DNA from 4 places in the Massilia genomosp. 1 genome. Region 2 is predicted to be linked to each of the others. Evidence: predicted binding sites of a transcription regulator. Region 2 holds the regulator's gene; each other region holds the start of a gene.
The links. Region 2 encodes sigma-54, which starts transcription at its own class of promoters, with help from an activator protein. Its sites were predicted from a motif close to TGGCANGNAANCTGCTTT; they were not measured.
Positions count from the first base shown of each region.

Region 1: F1735_RS14550 (EDSAP-1 family PEP-CTERM protein) is a predicted target of sigma-54. The motif match lies at 2,110-2,127, and genes of this name have one in related genera.
Region 3: F1735_RS09220 (TldD/PmbA family protein) is a predicted target of sigma-54. The motif match lies at 2,928-2,945, and genes of this name have one in related genera.
Region 4: pepA (flocculation-associated PEP-CTERM protein PepA) is a predicted target of sigma-54. The motif match lies at 2,278-2,295, and genes of this name have one in related genera.

Region 1 is NZ_WHJF01000033.1:12,379-17,314, forward strand. Features, by position in the region: gene F1735_RS14545 (FAD-binding oxidoreductase) at 1-1,012, opposite strand, end outside; gene F1735_RS14550 (EDSAP-1 family PEP-CTERM protein) at 1,122-2,063, opposite strand; gene F1735_RS14555 (nucleotidyltransferase domain-containing protein) at 2,221-3,321, opposite strand; gene F1735_RS14560 (HprK-related kinase A) at 3,318-4,232, opposite strand; gene F1735_RS14565 (HPr-rel-A system PqqD family peptide chaperone) at 4,229-4,507, opposite strand; gene F1735_RS14570 (hypothetical protein) at 4,551-4,936, opposite strand, start outside.
Region 2 is NZ_WHJF01000015.1:217-5,152, reverse strand. Features, by position in the region: gene F1735_RS07895 (KdsC family phosphatase) at 1-170, shown strand, start outside; gene lptC (LPS export ABC transporter periplasmic protein LptC) at 192-815, shown strand; gene lptA (lipopolysaccharide transport periplasmic protein LptA) at 812-1,441, shown strand; gene lptB (LPS export ABC transporter ATP-binding protein) at 1,438-2,196, shown strand; gene F1735_RS07875 (RNA polymerase factor sigma-54) at 2,199-3,671, shown strand; gene F1735_RS07870 (tetratricopeptide repeat protein) at 3,697-4,936, opposite strand, start outside.
Region 3 is NZ_WHJF01000018.1:32,911-37,846, reverse strand. Features, by position in the region: gene F1735_RS09235 (TonB-dependent receptor domain-containing protein) at 1-81, opposite strand, end outside; gene F1735_RS09230 (S1C family serine protease) at 229-1,776, opposite strand; gene F1735_RS09225 (class I SAM-dependent methyltransferase) at 1,905-2,702, opposite strand; gene F1735_RS09220 (TldD/PmbA family protein) at 3,090-4,727, shown strand; gene F1735_RS09215 (TldD/PmbA family protein) at 4,743-4,936, shown strand, end outside.
Region 4 is NZ_WHJF01000083.1:14,097-19,032, reverse strand. Features, by position in the region: gene F1735_RS24610 (N-acyl amino acid synthase FeeM domain-containing protein) at 1-35, shown strand, start outside; gene F1735_RS24605 (ThiF family adenylyltransferase) at 32-937, shown strand; gene F1735_RS24600 (molybdopterin biosynthesis protein MoeY) at 934-2,007, shown strand; gene pepA (flocculation-associated PEP-CTERM protein PepA) at 2,374-3,195, shown strand; gene kefC (glutathione-regulated potassium-efflux system protein KefC) at 3,350-4,936, opposite strand, start outside.

The DNA of each region.
Region 1 (4,936 bases), on a different contig from region 2:
GCCGGTGCGCCACCGCGTAGGCGGTGTCGAGCAGCTGGTGCGTGATCGGGCGCACCCGCGCCAGGCCCTTCATGCGGCGCCGGATCTCGACCAGGTTGGCCTTCACTTGCGCCTTGGTGCCGGTGATCGCCCCCAGGCTGGCCCACTCGCCCGGCGCGATCAGGTCCATCACGCTCTCGGCCTCGGCAAAGGCGCGCTCGGGCGTGTAGGCGCATTGCTGCTCCAGGTAGCATGTGACCCCATAGGCCAGGGTGGCGTGGGTGCGCGCGCGGTTGGCGATGTGGGTGACCGACTCGATCAAGCCTTCGCGCTTGCAGTTGGCCAGCTCGTCGATAAAGGCTGGCAAGTCCTCTTCGCGGCGCAGCGACAGCGACAGCGCCACCTGCTTGGGGCGCTTGGGCACCAGGCGGAAACAGGCGCTGACCACGATGCCGAAATTACTCTGGAAAAAAAGTCCATCGAGCATCGGCCCCAGGCCATACGGATTGCTGGTGCCCAGCGGCGAGCGCTTCAGGCGCCGGAAACCGGTGCGCAGCAGCTTGCCGTTGCCGCACACCACGGCCAGCCCGAACAAGTCTTCCTTGCGCGGGCCAAAGTAACCGACCCCGCGGTCGAGCGAATTGCCGATGATGCTGGTGGCGCGCGCCGAGCCGGTCACATTGAAGGTCAGGTTCGGATGGTGTTCTTCCAGGAAGTCGTACAGCATGCCTTGCGTCACGCCCGGGCCGATCACGGCCACCGGCAATACCCGGCCGTTGTGCTTGTCGACCGTCATGCGGATCGTGTTCAGGGAGCCGAGGTCGACCAGCAGGCTGCCGGCGGCGGTGGGCGACTTGCCGCCGTAACCGAAGTTCAGGCCGGTGGAAAAGGGGTATAGCGGGGTGCCGTTCCTGCGCGCTTCGCGCACCAGCTTGATGACGGCGCGTACACTGGCCGGGCGCACCTGGCCGCGCACATCGGTGGCGCGGCCGGTGATGTTATTGCTCGGATGCTCGCTCTGGGTGTAGGCCATGGGACATTATCGCCTAAAAAGACGAACGACCCGAGCGCCACCGGCGGTCGGGTCGTTCGTTGCTGTCACGCGCAAACCGGCTGGCAAGCCCGGCCGGCGCATGCGCGGCTTACTTCTTGGCCGCTTTGCGACGCGATGCGGCGCCCAGGGCCAGCAGGCCCAGGCCGACCAGCACCATGCTGCCCGGTTCTGGCACGGCGCGCACTTCCGAAGCGATCGAGTTCGACGCCTGGTTGATGGTCAGCTTGTAGGTGCGGCCGGTGGTCAGGGTCACCAGGTTCGACAGGACGGTGCCCGACGTTTCCTTGATCGAATTTTGCGACATTTCGCTCGAAGCGACACCATCGTTGATTTCGCTTGGGGACCAGTTCATGATCGTGGTCGACACATTGCCGATCACTTCCTGCAGCGACAGCGCCCAGCTGATCGTGCCCAGCGAGGAACCGTTGACGCCGGCGGCGGCATTGACGAACGCGGCCACATAGGCTTCGAAGCCGAGTGCGAAGCGCGCTTGCAGGGTGCTGTTGGCGACGAACACGGTTTCCGAGGTCGCCGAGTTGGCGATGGTGGCGTTGGCGCTGCCGGCGTTACCGGGCGACATGACGGACGAATCGGCGCGGGTCAGGCCGTTGGCGCCGATACCGATCGCGCTGCCGGCGATGTACATATCGCCCAGGGCGTAGTTGCCGCTCGGTGCAGGAATGTGCGCGGAGAAATTGTTTTCCACGCCGCCTGGGTAATTACCGGCTGGCATGGCAACGCAGGAAGGACCGCCGCAACGGTTCTTGACGTCGACGGTGCCGCCGATGGTCGTGCTGAAGATGTTGCCGCTGCCGGTGCCGGTGCCGTCGTTGCCGTTGAAGTTCGAGGCGGCGGTGCCGGTCCGGTTTTCGGTTTTGATGGTGATGCCGGTGGCGGCGTTGTTGTTCGCATCGAGGATGATCAGGCCGGTGATGGCCAGGTCGGCCATGCCCATGGTGGCGGCCGATGCCGGCGCTGCGATGAAGGCGGCCGAGACGGCGGCGGCGGCGAGGTATTTTGTCAGTTTCATAAGTGGTTCTCCCGATTTTTGTTTGTTGATCCAGCGTGCCTTTCTATAAGCACGACTCGTGCCAGAAGTGTTGGATTGATTAAAATCAAGTACTTAACACCGTTTTGATGGTATGCGCATGTATTGGTGTAAGGAAAACCGACAGCCTGGATGCCGTTTAATCTTTACTGGGAGAAATAAATGCCTTGTGAAACAGATGTCGTGTTAATAACATCGGTGGCATGCGCAGCCAGTTGCCGCGGATATACAGCAAAAAGCGCGCGGCGCCGCTGAAGCGGTCGCCGCAGCTGCGGTGATGCGGCAGCAGGGCGCGCAGGAACAGGGCATCCATCAGGGCCAGCAGCGGCGCGCCGGGGCCGGCCGCGCGCACGGCGGCCTGGGCCGCCTCGGGCACGGGCGTGTGCAGCAGGCGCGCGCCATAGCGCAGCGCGTAGAACAGCGGGCGGCCCAGTTCCAGTTCGGCCGCGCGCGCGGCCAGCCCGTCCCAGAAGCCGGGCGTGGCGCTTGAGTGGCTCAGCAGGCGGTGCAGGTCGAGCAGGTCGCGCAGGCCATGGTCGAATTCGCCGTCGTAGAACAGGTGCAGGGCGCTGTGCAGCACCATGTCGGCCGGGGCCAGCACCTGCAGCGGGGCCTGGCCGGCTTGCGCGGGCAAGGCCACGGCGGCGGCGCGCAGCTTGGCCGGGTCGGGCCGCAGGCGCGCCGTTTCCGGCAGGATCGCGTGATGCACATCGATCACGCTGGCGCGCCGCCCATGCTTCATCGGCGGCAATTCGTGCATCCAGGTACGGTAATAGCGCTGGTCGTAGGCGTCCTGCGCCACCGTGGCCCAGCCGTGCAGCATCAGCGCCGCCTCCACCTCGGCCAGGCGGTCCTTGGGCACCAGGATATCGATATCGGAAAACAGGCGCCCGCGCCCGGCCGCCAGCTGCGCCATGGCGTAGGCGCCACCCTTGAGCAGGAGCAGCGGGATCGGGTCGCCCCCGCTGGCGGCCAGCGCCGCGCCGATCTGCGCCACTTCGAAGCGCACCGCGCGCGCGTGCCGTTCGGCGTGTACCCCGGCCCAGTCCAGATGGCGGCGGGCGGCGGGCGGAATCGCGCCGGCCAGGCCGTGTTCGTCCAGCAAGCCGTGCAGGCTCGCTTCGAGCCGCGCCGCCGCCGCCTGGCGCAGCAGCAAGTCCCATTCGGCCAGGCCGAGGCTGGCCGCGCGGCTTGGGTCGCGCAGCAGTTGCAGCAGTAGCGGCACGGCGCAGCCGGTCACGCCGCGCCCGCCAACTGCTCGAACACCGCGATCGCCTCGTCCAGCGCGCTGTAGGTAAAATCGATGCAGCGCGCTTGCGCCACCAGCTCGCCCAGGGCGGCAAACCCGCGCGCGCCCAGCACGCTGTAGTTGAAACCATTCTCGGCCACGCGCATGAAGGCGCGCGCCGGGGTCAGGTCGCGCAGCGTCGTGGCCGCGCCCGCCGTGTATTTGGGAAACACGATCCAGCCCGGGCGCGCCAGTTCGTTCGCCCGCGCGATGCTCTCGGCCGGCGCTTTCAGGTGCGCCACCGTGCCCTTGGTGGTGTCCGGCACGGGATTGCTGATGACGGCGTCCGGCTGGTAGCGCCGCATCACCACGATCGAGGCATTCTTCAGGCTGATCGGGCGCGGCAGCGGCGCCAGCAAGCCGTCCTGCGGGCGCACCAGCGCCAGTTCGTCCGACAGCAGGCGCCAGCCGCGGCTGACCAGGGCCGCGCACAAGGTGCTTTTGCCGGAACCCGGCGGGGCCGGCAGGATGGCGGCGCGCCCGTTCTTCTCGACCACGGCCGCGTGCAGGATCAGGTACTCATGCGCGCGGCTCGACACGCACCAGTTCATGCCCCATTCGAACATTGGAAACGCTTGCGCGGCCGGCAGCGGCAGGAACGGCGCCATGCCATCGTAGACGAAGCGCGCCAGCGGCTTGTACCAGCGGCGCAGCGAGGGCGGCGGCGCGATATCGACGTGGAAGTCGGCAAAGTCATTGGCCTCCAGCAGGGGGTAGTCGGCGTACAGCAAGTGCAAGCCATCGGCCACGCTGGCGAAGGGGCTGTGGATGCGGGTGACGAAGGCGCCGGTGCGCAGGTCGATGCTGCCCTCGCGCAGGCGGCGGCCCAGTTCGGCGCGGCCGAGCGCGCTGACAGTGCTCATGCGCGCTGTGCGATCAGGGAAATGGACGCCAGTTGCTCGAGCAGCGCTTGCAGCGCGTCGTTGGCGTCCTGGTCCTCGTCCGCCAGGCCCAGCGCCAGCCGCATTGCCGCCGCGTCGCGCGCGCCGCCATGCACGGCCAGCAGCAGCGCCAGCGCATCGGCGTCGAGCAGGTGGGTGTCGCCACTGAGGTCGTTGAACAGGACCGCTTCCTGTTCCCATTGGCGGTAGTGCAGGCGCTGGCCGGGAAGGACGTGCCAGGAAAGGGCGTGCGGCATGGTCTGGGAAGGGCGGGCGCGCGCGGCGCCGTCACCGTGCGGGCTACTGATGGAAGGTGGTTTTCAGGTAAGCGACGATCTCTTCGCCATACCATTTGACGCCCGCCGTCGGCGAGTAGTAGCCCAGCTTGCCGCCACCGTTGAACTGGTATTCTTGCCAGATGGCGCGCAATTGGTTCTCGGTCAGTACGGTCGAGCGCTTGCTCTGGATGTTCAGGTAGGCGGCGAGCACATGGCTGGCCACATTGTGGGGATCCAGGTCTTCGCTCTTGAACGGGCCTTTGCCGCCCTTGCCGCCGTGCGGATTGCCGTTGGTCTTGAACACCTCGGCCAGGGTCAGCTCGCCGAGCGCGGCCTGGCTGGCGTTGACCGGGAAAATATCCTTGAATTTACGCGCCGGCGCCGGGTTCGACGGCCATGCGGCCGTGT
Region 2 (4,936 bases):
TGCAGGTCGGCTTTGCCGTCACCGTGCCGACCGGGCATCCGGAAGTGCAGTACCGCGCCCATTACGTCACCAAGGCCGGCGGCGGGCGTGGCGCGGTGCGCGAAGTGTGCGACCTGGTCATGCGCGCGCAAGGCACCTACGACGCGGCGCTGGCGCCGTACTTCGCCTGATGCACGCCACAGGAGACCACCATGCATAAGCGCACCGCACACCGCTGGCGCCTGACCGCGATCATGGTGGTCGGGACCTTCTTCGCCTTCGGCACTTTCTGGCTGGTCCAGCTGGCGCAGAACGCCGACGCCACGGTCGATCCGAACACCTTCAAGAATGAACCCGACTACATCGTCGAACAATTCAGCTTCGTGCGCATGACACCCGAGGGCAAGCCGCGCTACCTGGTGTCCGGCGCCAAGCTCACGCACCGCCCGATCGACGATTCGTCCGATGTCGAGCTGCCGGTGCTGCAGGGCGTCGCGCCCGGCCAGCCGCTCACCACCATCACCTCGCAGCGCGCGCGCATCCGCCACGCCCAGAACCAGGCCGACCTGATGGGCGACGTCAAGGTGGTGCGGCCGGAGTCGCCCAACAACCGCGCGATGCAGCTCAAGACCGAAGCACTGACCGTCTTTACCGACGAAGACCGCATGACGTCCGACCAGCCGGTCCAGGTCACGCTGGGCAATTCCACCATCAGGGGAACCGGCATGGAAGCGAACAACGCAACGCGCGAGCTCAAGTTCGCCAGCCGCGGGCAGATCGTGTATCCACCGAAAGCGGCGCGCGCAGCGCCAACCATCACAGGTAAACCACAATGAAAAAATTCCTAGCCATCGCCCTGCTCGGCCTGGCCGCGGCCACCGCGTCCGCCGAAAAGGCCGATTCCGCCAAGCAGGCGGTGATCACCTACGATTCCCTGGAGACCAATGAAGTGACCCAGGTGACGATCCTGACCGGGAACGTGGTCGTCACCAAGGGCACGCTGATTCTCAAGTCGGACCGCGCCGTCATCAAGGAGACGCCCGAAGGCGACATGTTCGTGACCCTGACCGCCAGCGCCGGCAAGGCTGCCACGTTCCGCCAGAAGCGCGACGGCGGCCCCGACCTGTGGATCGAAGGCCAGGCCCAGCGCATCGAATACGATGAACGCAACGACATGATGAAGCTGTTCTCGAACGCCAAAATCCGCCAGCTCGAGGGCCAGAAACCGACCAACGAAATCGAAAGCGAATTCATTTCCTACGACAGCCGCAAAGAGGTGTTCGTGGCGCGTAATGACGCCAGCGGCGCCAACAAGCCGGGCCAGGGGCGCGGCACCATGATCATCGCCCCGCGCAAGCCGCGCGCCGCGCCGGCCACGCCGGCGTCCAGCGCGCCGGCGGTGACGCCCGCACCAACGCCGGCGCCCGCGCCGACCACCACGCCAGCTGCGGGAAATCCATGATCGAACCGAAAAATTGCGGCAGCACGCTGATCGTGCGCGGCCTGCAGAAAAGCTACGGCAAGCGCCTGGTCGTGCGCGACGTCTCGTTGCAGGTCGACTGCGGCGAAGTGGTCGGCCTGCTCGGCCCGAATGGCGCCGGCAAGACCACCTCGTTCTACATGATCGTCGGCCTGGTGCCGTCGGACGCGGGCACGATCGATATCAGCGGGGTCGATATTTCGAGCCTGCCGATTCACCGGCGCGCCGCGCTCGGCCTGTCGTACCTGCCGCAGGAAGCGTCGGTGTTCCGCAAGCTGACCGTGGAAGAAAACATCCGCGCCGTGCTGGAGCTGCAAAAGGTCGACGGCAAGTCGCTCACCAAGGCGCAGATCAACGAACGCTTAGATACCCTGCTGGCCGACCTGCAGATCGAAAAACTGCGCGAGAACCAGGCCATGTCGCTCTCCGGCGGCGAGCGGCGCCGGGTCGAGATCGCGCGCGCGCTGGCGACCAACCCGCGCTTCGTGCTGCTCGACGAACCGTTCGCCGGGGTCGATCCGATCGCCGTCATCGAGATCCAGCGCATCGTGCGCTTCCTCAAGCAGCGCGGCATCGGCGTTTTGATCACCGACCATAACGTGCGCGAAACGCTGGGTATCTGCGACCGCGCCTACATCATCAACCAGGGTGCGGTGCTCGCCTCCGGTCGTCCCGACGATATCATCGCGGATGAATCCGTGCGTCGGGTCTACCTGGGCGAACACTTCCGGATGTAGGCATGAAACAGTCCCTTCAACTACGCACTTCCCAGCACCTCGCGCTCACGCCCCAGTTGCAGCAGTCGATCCGGCTGCTGCAGTTGTCGACCCTGGAACTGCACCAGGAACTGGAACAGCTGTTGAGCGACAATCCGCTGCTCGAACGACTCGACGATCCGCTCGATCATTCGGTGCGCCTGTTGGGCGATGGCGCCATCAGCAGCACCTCGACGCCGACCGAAGCGCCGCCCGAGCCGGGTGCGCAGGATGCGCCGGCGCCAAGCGAAGGCGAGACCTTCGAAGGCGGCGAAGCGGACAGCCCGGCCAGCAATGACAACGATGGCGAGTGGGGCGACCTCGGTCGCGCCAAGACGCCCGACGACGAGGATTCGCGCCCGCAGCTCGAAGCATCGAGCATCACCTTGCGCGAGCACCTGATGGAGCAGATGCGCGTGACCGTGCTCGAAGCGCGCGACCGGGCGCTGGTCGAACTGATCGTCGACGCCATCGACGACAACGGCTACCTGACCGAGTCGCTCGAAGAGATCCACGAGCGCATGCCGCCCGAGCTGGAGATCGAGATCGAGGAACTGCGCACCGTGCTGGCGCTGCTGCAAAGTTTCGATCCGAGCGGCGTATGCGCGCGCAATGCGTCCGAATGCCTGGCGCTGCAGATCCGGCGCATGCCCGGCGTGCCGATGGTGACGCGGCGCATGGCGCTGACCATCGTCGAAAACCACCTGACCTGGTTCGCCCAGCGCGAATTCAACAAGCTGAAAAAAGCGCTCGACTGCGACGATGAAGACTTGCGCGAGGCGCAGACCGTGATCCGCCAGTGCAATCCGCATCCGGGCGCGGAGTTCGCGTCCGACGTGTCGGACTACGTGGTGCCGGACGTGATCGTGCGCAAGGCAAAAAACGGCTGGTCGGTGATGCTCAATAACGACGTGATGCCGCGCCTGCGCGTAAACAGCATGTACGCCGCGCTGCTCAAGCAGGGCAAGGGCGAAGGGCAGATGGGCGCGCAGCTGCAGGAAGCCAAATGGCTGATCAAGAACATGCGCCAGCGCTTCGACACCATCTTGCGGGTGGCCGAAGCGATCGTCGAACGCCAGCGCAATTTCTTTTCGCACGGCGCGGTGGCGATGCGCCCGCTGGTGCTGCGCGAAATCGCCGACACGCTTGGCCTGCACGAAAGCACGATCTCGCGCGTGACCACGCAAAAGTACATGATGACGCCGCACGGCATGTTCGAGCTGAAGTATTTTTTCGGCAGCCACGTGGCCACCGAAGCGGGCGGCGAAGCGTCATCGACGGCGATCCGGGCGCTGATCGTGCAGCTGACCAGCGCCGAAGATCCGAAGAGCCCCCTGTCGGACAGCAAGATCGCCGACATGCTGGGCGAGCAGGGCATGGTGATTGCGCGCCGCACGGTTGCCAAGTACCGCGAAGCGCTCAAGATTCCGCCGGTCGCCCTGCGCAAGTGCCTGTGACCGGGCGGGCAGGTGTGCGCAGCGCTTACAGGAACTCCGGGTAGTCGCGCAAGAGCGACTTTTCCAGTTGCTCGACGTTGCCGAAGAAGTCGAATTCCCCGCCGCCCGAGATGCGCCGTCCCGCATCCCAGCTGCGCCAGGCGCGCTGTGTATCTTCGCTCCTGTAAAGCGCCATTGCCATGCCGCCGTAGGCTGACGCCATTGCCGGATTGGCCTGCAGCGCCTTGGCGTACAACGCAGCCGCTTCGCGGTACCTGCCCAACTCTTTGAGGTTATCGGCTTCAAACAGCATCAGGACATGTTGCTTGCGCGTGGTGTGCTTGCGCAGGTCCTGCAGCGTGACGTTGGCCGCTTCCAGTTCCGCCGTGGTCTTCTTGTCGTCCATGACGGCATCGAGCCGGATCACCTCCGGGTTGGCCTTCCCCAGCGCGCGCTGCTCTGGCGTGCGCGTGATCGAAGCGCCCCCCGAGAATATCCATTCGTTCAAGCCCAGCACGGCGTCCAGCGGCCGATTATCTGCGTGCGCCTGCGCGATTTCGCGCTCGGCCGCCTGCCTGGCCGCAGCCGTCGGCGGGGCCGCGTCGAGCACCTTGTCGATCTCGTCGCCCTGCGGCGCACGCGGCTTGTAGGCGGCCAGACTGTAAGCGGCCGGCGCGCCTTGCTTGACGGCGCTGACCGTATAGGTACGCGTTTCGCTGTAGCCCTCGATCTGCTTGTGGTACGTGACCAGGCTGGCCGGCAGGCGTTGCTGGGCGGAGAGGCGCGTCAGCACGCGCGGATGGGCGCCGAAATTGCGCAGGACGCGTGCGAACATGGCCGCGTCGGCGGCGCTGACGCTGGTACCGCCCGGGCCGAGACTGGCCATGCGAATGCCGTTCACTGCCAAAACCGTGGCGCCGCCTTCGCTCGACTCGGTCAGCGTACGCGCCCCCTCCTCGAGCGACAGATTGTTTTCCAGCTCGATCAAACCGTAGGCCGGCGTGAAGCTGCCCTTCTTTCTGATGGCGAGCAGGCGATAGCCAATGGTGTCGAACATCGAATACCTTACATAGCTGCGGCTTGCCTGGTCGATCTGGTAGCGGCGCCGCGTCACCAGGTCGAGAATCGTGGTTTCCTTCGCGTCCTGTACGGTCAGATAGCGTTCGCCCTGCACGACCTTGAATGTATGCGTTTCGTTCGGTATGGGTACGCCGCCGCGCGTCGCGCCGGTGTAGTCGATAGCGACATGCAGGTCGTAGGTAATGGCGGCGCACGCCGGCGCGCCA
Region 3 (4,936 bases), on a different contig from region 2:
GGTGGTGTTGACAAGGCGGCGCGATGGTGCGGCAGGCCGGCGCGCAATCGCGCGTGCCGGCAGCGGGGTCGAAGTGATCATGGTGGTCCAGGTCGGAGAGTGTCAGGCTGGCTCTCGGACCTGGCGACGCGATGGCGTCGGGCAGGGACACTTGCTGGCGGGTGTCAGATGATAACAAGAATCATTATCATTTGCAATGCAGCCCGCCTCACAGGTTTGACAGGTGGCTTACTTGCGGTTCCAGACGTCCATCATGTCCTGGCTGCCCTGCAGGCGGATGCCGTTATCGGACAAGATACTTTCGGTCGCGTCGACCATCTCCTTGCGCCGCACGACCATGGTCTCGCCGCCGCGCTGGTCGAAATGGATCACGATCAGCTCGTCCTTCGAGTCGCGCAGCAGCTGCACCATGTGGGCCAGGCTGCGTACCGGGACCTTGTTGACCGAGTAGATCACCGAGCCGAAACGGTTGGAGTAGCCGCTGACCGATTTATGCGGGAAGAAGGGCGAGCTGACCACCACCAGTTCCTGGCGCTCCGGCGTCGGCGCATCGCCGCGGCGCGTCACCAGCGGGCTGGCGATGTAGCTGGCCGCCGCCATCACGTTGACGCTGGAGCCGAGAAAGGCCAGGAAGTCGGTGCTGGCGCGCGAGAACACGATCGGGCCGTAGATGAAGTACGACGGATAGCCGTTGTTCAGGTCTGGAATGAGCAGCTTGCGTCCGCCCACCGCCGGCACCTTGACGTTCATGCTCTTGCCGGCGCGGACAATCGTCAGCGGCACCGCGCCATCCTTGGTCACCTGCTGCACGCGGTACTGGAAGCGCACGCGCAGGTTGGTGCCCAGCTTGACCATGCCCTGGTTGTCGATGGGCGAGTCGCCGATATGGGTGATGACGTCCCATTCCTTGAGCGGATAGGCCGCGTCGTTCTGGTTGGGGCGCTGCACCACGGCGCCGGCGATGTCTTTGTCGAGCTTGAGGAATTCGCGCAGGACCGGGTTTTCCAGCGTCTGCACTTCGTCGGTCAGCGAGGGCTTGCCGTCGTATTTGCCGTCGGCGACATCGCGCAGGAACAGGTCCACTTCTTCGTTCGGGATGATGTAGCCGATGTTCTGGGTGTTGGCGGCGCCGCCGAAGGCCAGCCCCACCATCTTGTCGTTGGCGATCGCCGGGCCGCCGCTGTTGCCGGGGTTGATGGCGGCGTCGATCTGGATGCGCAGGCCGGTGGTGCCCATGCTGTAGTTGGCAAATTCAATGCGCGAGACGATGCCCTTGGTGATCGACAGCGAGGTGCCGCCGGTCGGGTAGCCGTAGGCGAAGACCTGGTCGCGCACATCCGGCAGCACGCTCGCGCGCGCGACCGGCGCATGGGTATCGAAAAACGATTCGTCGTCGAGCTTGAGGATGGCCAGGTCGATCCCGCGCGCGACCGCCACTACCGTGGCCGAGACCTTGCCGCCGGCCTGGCTGGCCTGCACCTGGACCTGGCTGGCGTAGCCGACCACGTGGGCGTTGGTGAGGATGCGCTTGCCGTCGATGACCACGCCGGAGCCGCTCACCTCCAGCGGCGAGGCCTTGGTCCATGGCTTGTACGGGTCCGGGCGGCGCAAGGTGGCGAACACCTTGACCACCGAATTTTCGAGGTTGGCGGGAATGGCGGCCACCGGCGCGGCCGGCGGGGCCGCCGAACCCGAACTGGTGACATCCTGTGTTGCATGGGCCAGCAGGCTCGCCGCGGCGAGGGCGGCGGCGACGGCGATACGCGATATGTTCATTGGGTAATTTCTGGTTGGGAGAAGGGGCGGCGAGCGTTAATCATACACGCGCGCGGCGCGTCGTTCCAGCGCTGGGGAACGCAACGGGCGGACAAAAAAACGGCCCCTTGCGGAGCCGTTCTTGGGTGTTACTGTTTCACGAACTTGAGCGTCATGCGGTCGCTTTCGCCGATCGCCATGTACTTCTCGCGGTCGACATCCTTATTGGCCAGCACCGGCGGCAGCGCCCACACGCCCTTGTTGTGGTCAGCCTTGTCCTTGGGATTGGCGTTCACTTCCGACTTGGCGGCCAGCTTGAAGCCGGCGCTTTCGGCGATCTTGATCACGTACGCTTCCTGTACATAGCCGCTGTCGGGGTCCGGCGCCTTGCCGGCCGGCGCGCGGTGCTCCACCACGCCGAACACGCCGCCCGGTTTCAGGCTCTCGTGGACTTTCTTGAAGATCTCCTTGACCTTGTCGTCGCCGTTGCCGGTCCAGTTATGGATGTTGCGGAAGGTGACCACCAGGTCGGCCGTACCCGGCTTGGCGAAGTCGTACGCGGTCGGCACTTCAAACACGCCGCGCTGCACCTTGTCGAACATGGCCGGTTTCGAATCGAGCTTCTTGGTCAGGTTGGCGGCGTACTTGCGCGCGCCTTCCTTGGCCGACGTGGGCGACTCGCCGGCGGCGATCAGCTTGCCCTTCTCGCGCAGGTAGGGCGCCAGGATTTCGGTGTACCAGCCGCCGCCCGGCGACAGCTCGACCACGGTCATGGTCGGCTTGATGCCGAAGAAGGTCAGCGTTTCGTAAGGATGGCGGGCGCTGTCGCGCGCGGCGTTGGCGGGGGTGCGCTCGGTGTTGGCAATGGCTGCCTTGAGTGCGTCGTCGGCGTGGGCTGCGCCGGCCATGCCTGCGGCCAGCATCGCGGCCAGGATCAATCGTTTCATGTTGTCGTCTCCGGTATGAGCAAGTGTTGCGGTAAGTACCGCGGGGGAAGCTGCGGCAGGCGATGCAATATCGCCAACTAGCGCGATGATCGAGTATGCACGCTTGAAGGTCAAGCCGAATCTGATGTGTACATACTGTCCGATACAGGCGGCGGACAGTGCTGCGGACAGTGCGGACAGGGTCCGCCGGACAGTCCCGGAATCCCGAATCAAGCACTTAGCAAGTGGCATCAATTTTGCGTATTCTTTTCGCCATTTTGCTGGTAAGGTTCTTGTTGATTTTTTGGTTCAGGCCAGTGATCGGCATGGTCCAGGTGAGCAGAAAAACAAAGAGCGCTCGCGTAGTGCGGCGGGACGCTCCCTTCGTGGTGAATGTCAGGAGATACTATGGAACGACGTGCTTTTCTCAATATCAGCGGGCTCGCACTGGGCACGATGCTGGTGCCGGTGTTCGGCAACGCCATCGCCGCTGAAGAATTACTCAATCCCCTCGCGGCAAAGTTCAAGAAGACCCTGGCCGACACGGCCCTGAACGCCGCCACCGGCGCCGGCGCCAGCTACTGCGACGTGCGCATCGGCCGCTACCTGAACCAGTTCATCACCACGCGCGACCTGAACGTCGAAAGCGTGACCAATACCGAATCGGCCGGCGTGGGCGTGCGGGTAATCTGCAACGGCGCCTACGGCTTTGCCGCCACTTCCGACATGTCGCCCGACGCGGTGGCCGGCGCCGCGCGCCAGGCGGTCGCCATCGCCAAGGCCAACGCCAAACTGCAATCCGAACCGGTGCGCCTTGCGAGCGTCAAGGGCGTGGGCGAAGTGGCCTGGGCCACCCCGGTCAAGAAGGACTGGCGCACGGTCCCCATCAAGGAAAAAGCCGAGCTGCTGATCGCCGCCAACAAGGCCGGCATGGACGGCGGCGCGAGCTTCATGCAGTCATTGATGTTCCAGGTGAACCAGCAAAAATACTTCGCCTCGACCGACGGCTCCTACATCGACCAGGACGTGCATCGCATGTGGATGCCGGTGTTCGCCACCGCCGTCGACAAGGCCAGCAACAAGTTCCGCTCGCGCCAGGGCTTGTCCACGCCGGTCGGCATGGGCTACGAATACCTGGACGCGCGTTCCGACGACAAGATCAAGGCCGCCGGCGGCGTGTGTACCCTGTACAAGAATTCCTACGACCTGATCGAAGACGCGCGCGCCTGCGGGCGCCAGGCCAAGGAAAAGCTGACCGCCAAGTCGGTCGCGCCGGGCAAATACGACCTGGTGCTCTCGCCCGAGCACCTGTGGCTGACGATCCACGAATCGGTGGGCCACCCGACCGAACTCGATCGGGTGCTGGGCTACGAGGCCAATTTCGCCGGCACCAGCTTCGCCACGCTCGACAAGTGGGAAACCAGGAAATTCAAGTACGGCTCCGAGCGCGTACACATCGTGGCCGACAAGACCACGCCAGGCTCGCTGGGCGCGGTCGGCTACGACGACGAAGGCGTGCCGGGCAAGCGCTGGGACATCATCAAGGACGGCATCCTGGTCAACTACCAGGCCACGCGCGACCAGGCCCACATCATCGGCGAAAAAGAATCGCACGGCTGCTCGTACGCCGACAGCTGGAGCAGCGTACAGTTCCAGCGCATGCCCAACATTTCGCTGCAAGCCGGTAAACCTAAGCTCACGCCCGACCAGATGGTCAAGGACGTCAAGAAGGGCATCTATATCGTCGGGGCGGGTTCGTTCTCGATCGACCAGCAGCGCTACAACTTCCAGTTCGGCGGCCAGCTGTTCTACGAAATCAATAACGGCAAGATCGGCGCGCCACTGGAGGACGTGGCCTACCAGTCGAACACCCAGGAATTCTGGAACGCCTGCAGCGCCATCTGCGACGAGAGCGACTGGCGCATGGGCGGCTCCTTCTTCGACGGCAAAGGGCAGCCGAGCCAGGTCAGCACGGTGTCGCACGGGTCTGCTACCACCCGCTTCAATGGCATCAACGTCATCAACACCGCACGCAAGATCGGCTAAGCCAGGGAACCGCACATGAACATTCTGACTCAAGAAGAAAGCAAGCGTATCGTCGAGCGCGTGATGGCGCTGACAAAGGCCGACGAATGCACCGTGCGTGTGAGCGGCGGGCGCACCGGGAACATCCGCTACGCGCGCAATAACGTCTCTACCGCAGGGCTGGTGGACAACGCCGACCTGGTGGTGCAGGTCGCCTTCGGCAAGCGCCA
Region 4 (4,936 bases), on a different contig from region 2:
GCGGGATCGTCAACCGTCTCAAGGAACGGCGTTGAGCTTCCTGCCCACGCCACCGAGCGGGAAGGCGGCCGCCTTTTCCTATGCGCGCGCGTTTTCGCGCAATATCGGCTGGGTTACGCCGGCCGAACAGGAATTGCTGCGCGGCAAACGTGTGGCCATTGCGGGAGCCGGCGGGGTGGGCGGCTATCATTTGCTGGCGCTGGCCCGGCTGGGCATAGGCGCGTTTCACATTGCCGATTTCGACACCTTCGACATCGCCAATTTCAACCGCCAGGCGGGCGCCTTCATGTCCACCGTGGGGCAGCCCAAGGTCGATGTGGCGGCCCGCATGGCGCTCGACATCAACCCCGAGCTGGACCTGCGCGTCTTTCCGGACGGTGTACACGGCGGCAATCTGGACGCTTTTCTCGATGGCGTGGACTTGTACGTGGACGGACTCGATTTCTTCGCCTTCGATGCGCGTGCGCAAACATACGCGCTGTGCCAGCGGCGCGGCATTCCGGCAACCATGGCGGCGCCTCTGGGCATGGGTGTTGCCAGCATGAACTTCATGCCAGGAAGAATGAGTTTTGAGGAGTATTTCCGCTGGGGCAATTTATCCGAGCCGGACAAGGCGCTGCGCTTCCTGATCGGCCTGGCGCCGGCCGGCTTGCACCGGCCCTACCTGGTCGAACCGAGCGCCGTCAACCTGGCCGAGCGGCGCGGCCCGTCGACCGTGATGGGCTGCCAGCTGTGCGCCGGCGTGGCCGTGACCCAGGCCCTCAAGATCCTGCTGGGGCGGGGCCGGGTCCTGGCGGCGCCCCACGCCACCCAGTACGACGCGTTTCGCGACAAGCTGGCGCACACCTGGCGTCCCGGCGGCAACCGCCATCCCCTGCAATGGCTGTCGATCCAGATCGGCCGCCATTTCTACAGCAAAAGCTTGCGAGCGCAATGAAGCAGCTCTCCATCATCGAGCAGATACTCGACCTGGCGCGCTGGGCGCCCAGCGGCGACAATGTGCAGTCGCACCGTTTTCAGATCGCCGGGCCGCGGCATCTGGTGATCCACGCGCGCGATACGCGCGCCGACTGCGTGTATGACCTGGACGGCCACGCCAGCCAGATCGGCTTCGGCGCCTTGCTTGAAACCATCGCCATCGCGGCGACCGGACATGGCTTGGGCACGCGCGTGGAGCGGCGCCAGCGTCCCGCCGCCGACGATGCTTACCTGATCTTTGACGTCTATTTCGAAGCGCAAGCCGGGCTTGCCGTCGACCCGCTGATCAAGCACATCACTGCGCGCGCGGTGCAGCGCCGGCCAATGAAGACGCGGCGCCTGACTGCGCACGAAAAGACGGTGCTGGAAGCGTCCGTGGGGCCGGCCTACGCCTTGCGCTGGCTGGAAACCGGGAGCGACAAGTTGCGGGCGGCGAAGTTGATGTACCGCAATGCGAAACTGCGCCTGACCATGCCGGAAGCGTATGAAGTGCATCGGCGCATTATCCACTGGGGCGTGGCGCGCAGTCCGGACCGGGTGCCGGACCGGAGCCTGGGCGCCGACCCCGTCACCATGCGCCTGATGAAATGGGCGATGGCGAGCTGGAGCCGGCTGTCGGCCGTGAACACGCTCATGGGCACGTGGGCGCCGCGCCTGCAGATGGATTTTGTGCCGAGCCTGATGTGCGCCGCGCATTTCGTCCTCCAGGCCAGGCAGCAGCCGCGCACCATCGACGAGTTCGTCGCTGCGGGCCGCGCGGTCCAGCGATTCTGGCTGACCCTGACGGCGCTGGGCTTGTTCATGCAGCCGGAAATGACACCGCTCATCTTCGCGCGCTATGTCGACCAGGGGCGCCAATTCAGCAAGATCGGCAACTTGCACGCCCTGGCCGCGACGCTGCGGGAGCGTTGCGCCGCCATCATCAGCGCGCCGGGCCTGTATCCGGTCTACATGGGCCGTCTGGGTGAAGGCCCGGCGCCATCCTCGCGCGCCGAACGCAAGCCGCTGGACCAATTGATGCTGCCGTAACAGCGGTTTTCCATTTCTCCGCATATTCTCCCTTCGCTCCAGTTCCGATATCGACCCGATATGAATTCCGTATCGCTGCGTTTGCCATTCAATTTGGCGTAACTATTCAATCTGATAGGATGCGCAAACAAGCGGAACGCAGAATATTCATCATTCCGGATACGAGGAAAGCGATAAAAATGTCGGGAAACTTTACAAAACAGATGTTAATAAGTTACTAAGAGTAAATACGATAATATAAGTCCTTGTTAACCCGCATATTACTTTTAGTGGCACGCTCATTGCTTCATGTCTGTCATGATTATCGCAGTGCGCGTGGTCATATTCTGATGTTTCCTGAAAGAAGTTTATCCTTGGAGAATAAGCATGCAAACAAAAATGAAAAGGCTGCGCCGTCTGGCTGTTTCGACGATGTTACTCATCGGTGCGCTAAGCACGGGCGAGGCCGGCGCCGTTGCACTATTCACTGTCAATCCGAACTTTCTGACCGTTGGCGGGACGCCGTTCGAGGCAACCGCCATCAGCGGGCTTTCGTCGAGCCGGATTGCTCAGGTCAGCGGCGATAAATTCACCAGTGATGGCTACGCCGTCTTCACTGGCTTTGCCAAGGACAACGCTCCCATCTCGGGCAATATCACCAAAGTCAACGGCGACTATGGCCTGTATGCGCGCTTCCACCAAGACCTCAGTTGCAAAGGCGGGCTGGCGCGTGGTGTGACCTGCGATACGACAGCCATGACATTTAGCCTGTATGCGGACATAGGCAACAAGAACGACTACCACATGGCGTCGCTGGCCGCCGGTGCGTCGGTGGACGATTACGGCGCCAAGGACATCCTGCTGGCGTCGTCGAACGTGCTCCATGGCGGCATTGGCGGGCTGGACCAGTTGGGCGGGGCATTCCAGAACATGAACATAGGCTGGACCTTGAGCGATATCGGCGCTCAGTATTTCACGTCGCCCACGCCGTTCTACAATGCCGCGTTCACTGCTTTCAACAATACGTCGCAAGGGCTGAGCTGCGACAAGCCGAAAGTCAATTGCCAGGGCGCGACTGTGGTGGCGATCGCTTCGCAAGTGGGCGTCCTCGACTTCAACACGCGCGCGGTGCCTGAACCGGGCGCGCTCGCGCTCATGGGCATCGGTCTGCTTGGCTTGGGGACCATGCGCCGCCGGGCGGGCCGCTGAGTCGAACCGCGTTACGCCGGTTTCACAGCGCTGGCCGGGCAGGCCTGACGAGGGCATGCCGGCCAGCGCATCCGGCGATGTTCGCCAACATCTCACCCCGATTACCCAAGGGGGCCAGACATGCCAGCAAGATCAGCAACAGGCGACTATTTTTTCACGACCCATCCCAGCCATTCTGCCTGTCATCCTCGGCCAGTTCCGCGTCCAGCGCGAACATGGCTTCGAGTTCTTCGCGCGCCTGCTTGGCCACCGACAGGAACTGCTCCTTGTCCTTGTAATACGGATAGATCTTGTCCAGGCTGCGCATATTGAACATGCGGAACTTGCTGGCCGCCTGGCGCGCCCGGTAGGCCCCGAAGCCGAGTTCGTGCAGCACATTGCGCCCCAGCATCAGCGCCGCCTCGAACGTTTCGCGCTCGATGATGCTCACGCCGCGGTCGCGCAAGTCGAAATAATGGGTCACATTGCGCGCGCGCGCCATGATTTTCAATTCTGGAAACGTCCTGCGCACCGCGTCCACCAGTTTCAGGCTGTCGTCGATATCGTCGACCGCCACCACCAGCGCGCGCGCCCGCGCCGCCCCGGCCGCGTGCAGCAGGTCGACCCGCGTCACATCGCCATAAAACACTTCCATGCCGAAGCGGCGCACCAGGTCGATCTGGTCCGGATCGTGATCGAGCACGGTCAGCTTGACCCCGTTGGCCGCCAGCAGGCGCCCGAGGATCTGGCCGAAGCGCCCGAAGCCGGCGATGATCACATGCTCCTCGTTGGGCGCGATCTTGTCGGCCTGGCGCTTCTGGTCGGTGCGGTAGCGCGGCGCGATCAGGCGGTCGTGCGCGATCAAGAGCAGCGGCGTGACCACCATCGACAGGGCGACGACCACCACCAGCATCGAGGCCACCTCGGCGCTGAACACCTTGGCCGCTTCGGCCGCGCCGAACACCACGAACGCAAATTCCCCGCCCTGCGACAGGATGAAGGCGAACAGCGCCTGCTGGCTGCGCGGAATCTCGGCGATCTTGCTGATGCCGTACAGGACGGCGATCTTGATGCACAAGAACGCCGCCACCAGCCCCAGGATCAGCCACGGCTGCGCCATGAACACGCCGAAATCGACCGACATGCCGACCGCGATGAAGAACAGCCCGAGCAGCAAGCCCTTGAACGGCTCCAGGTCGGTCTCGAGCGCGTGCCGGTATTCGGAGTCGGCCAGCAGCATGCCGGCCATGAAGGCGCCCAGCGCCATCGACATGCCGACCCATTGCATCAGCAGCGAAATGGCGATCACCAGCAGCAGCGCGAAGGCGGTGAAAATCTCGCGCATGCCGGTCTTGACGATGATGCGCAGCAGCGGGCGCACCAGGTAGCGCCCGGCGAAGATCAGCGCGCCGATCACGCCGACCACCTTCAGCACCCCCAGCCAGCCCTGTTCGGTGCCTTCGGCCGCCGCCACGCCCAGCAGCGGCACGATGGCGATCATGGGAATGGCCGCCATGTCCTGGAACAGCAGGATGGCAAAGCTGGCCGAGCCGGTCGGGGTGTTCATCAGCTTGCGCTCGTCGAGCGTGGCCAGGGCGATCGCGGTCGACGACAGCGACAGGCCCAGCGCGCCAATCAGCGCCACCTTCCAGTCGATCCCGGCCAGCATGGCGCAAGCGCACAGGGCGCCGGTCACGCCCAGCACCTGGGCCGCGCCGCGCCCGAAGATGGCGCGCCGCATCGACCACAGGCGCTTCGGTTC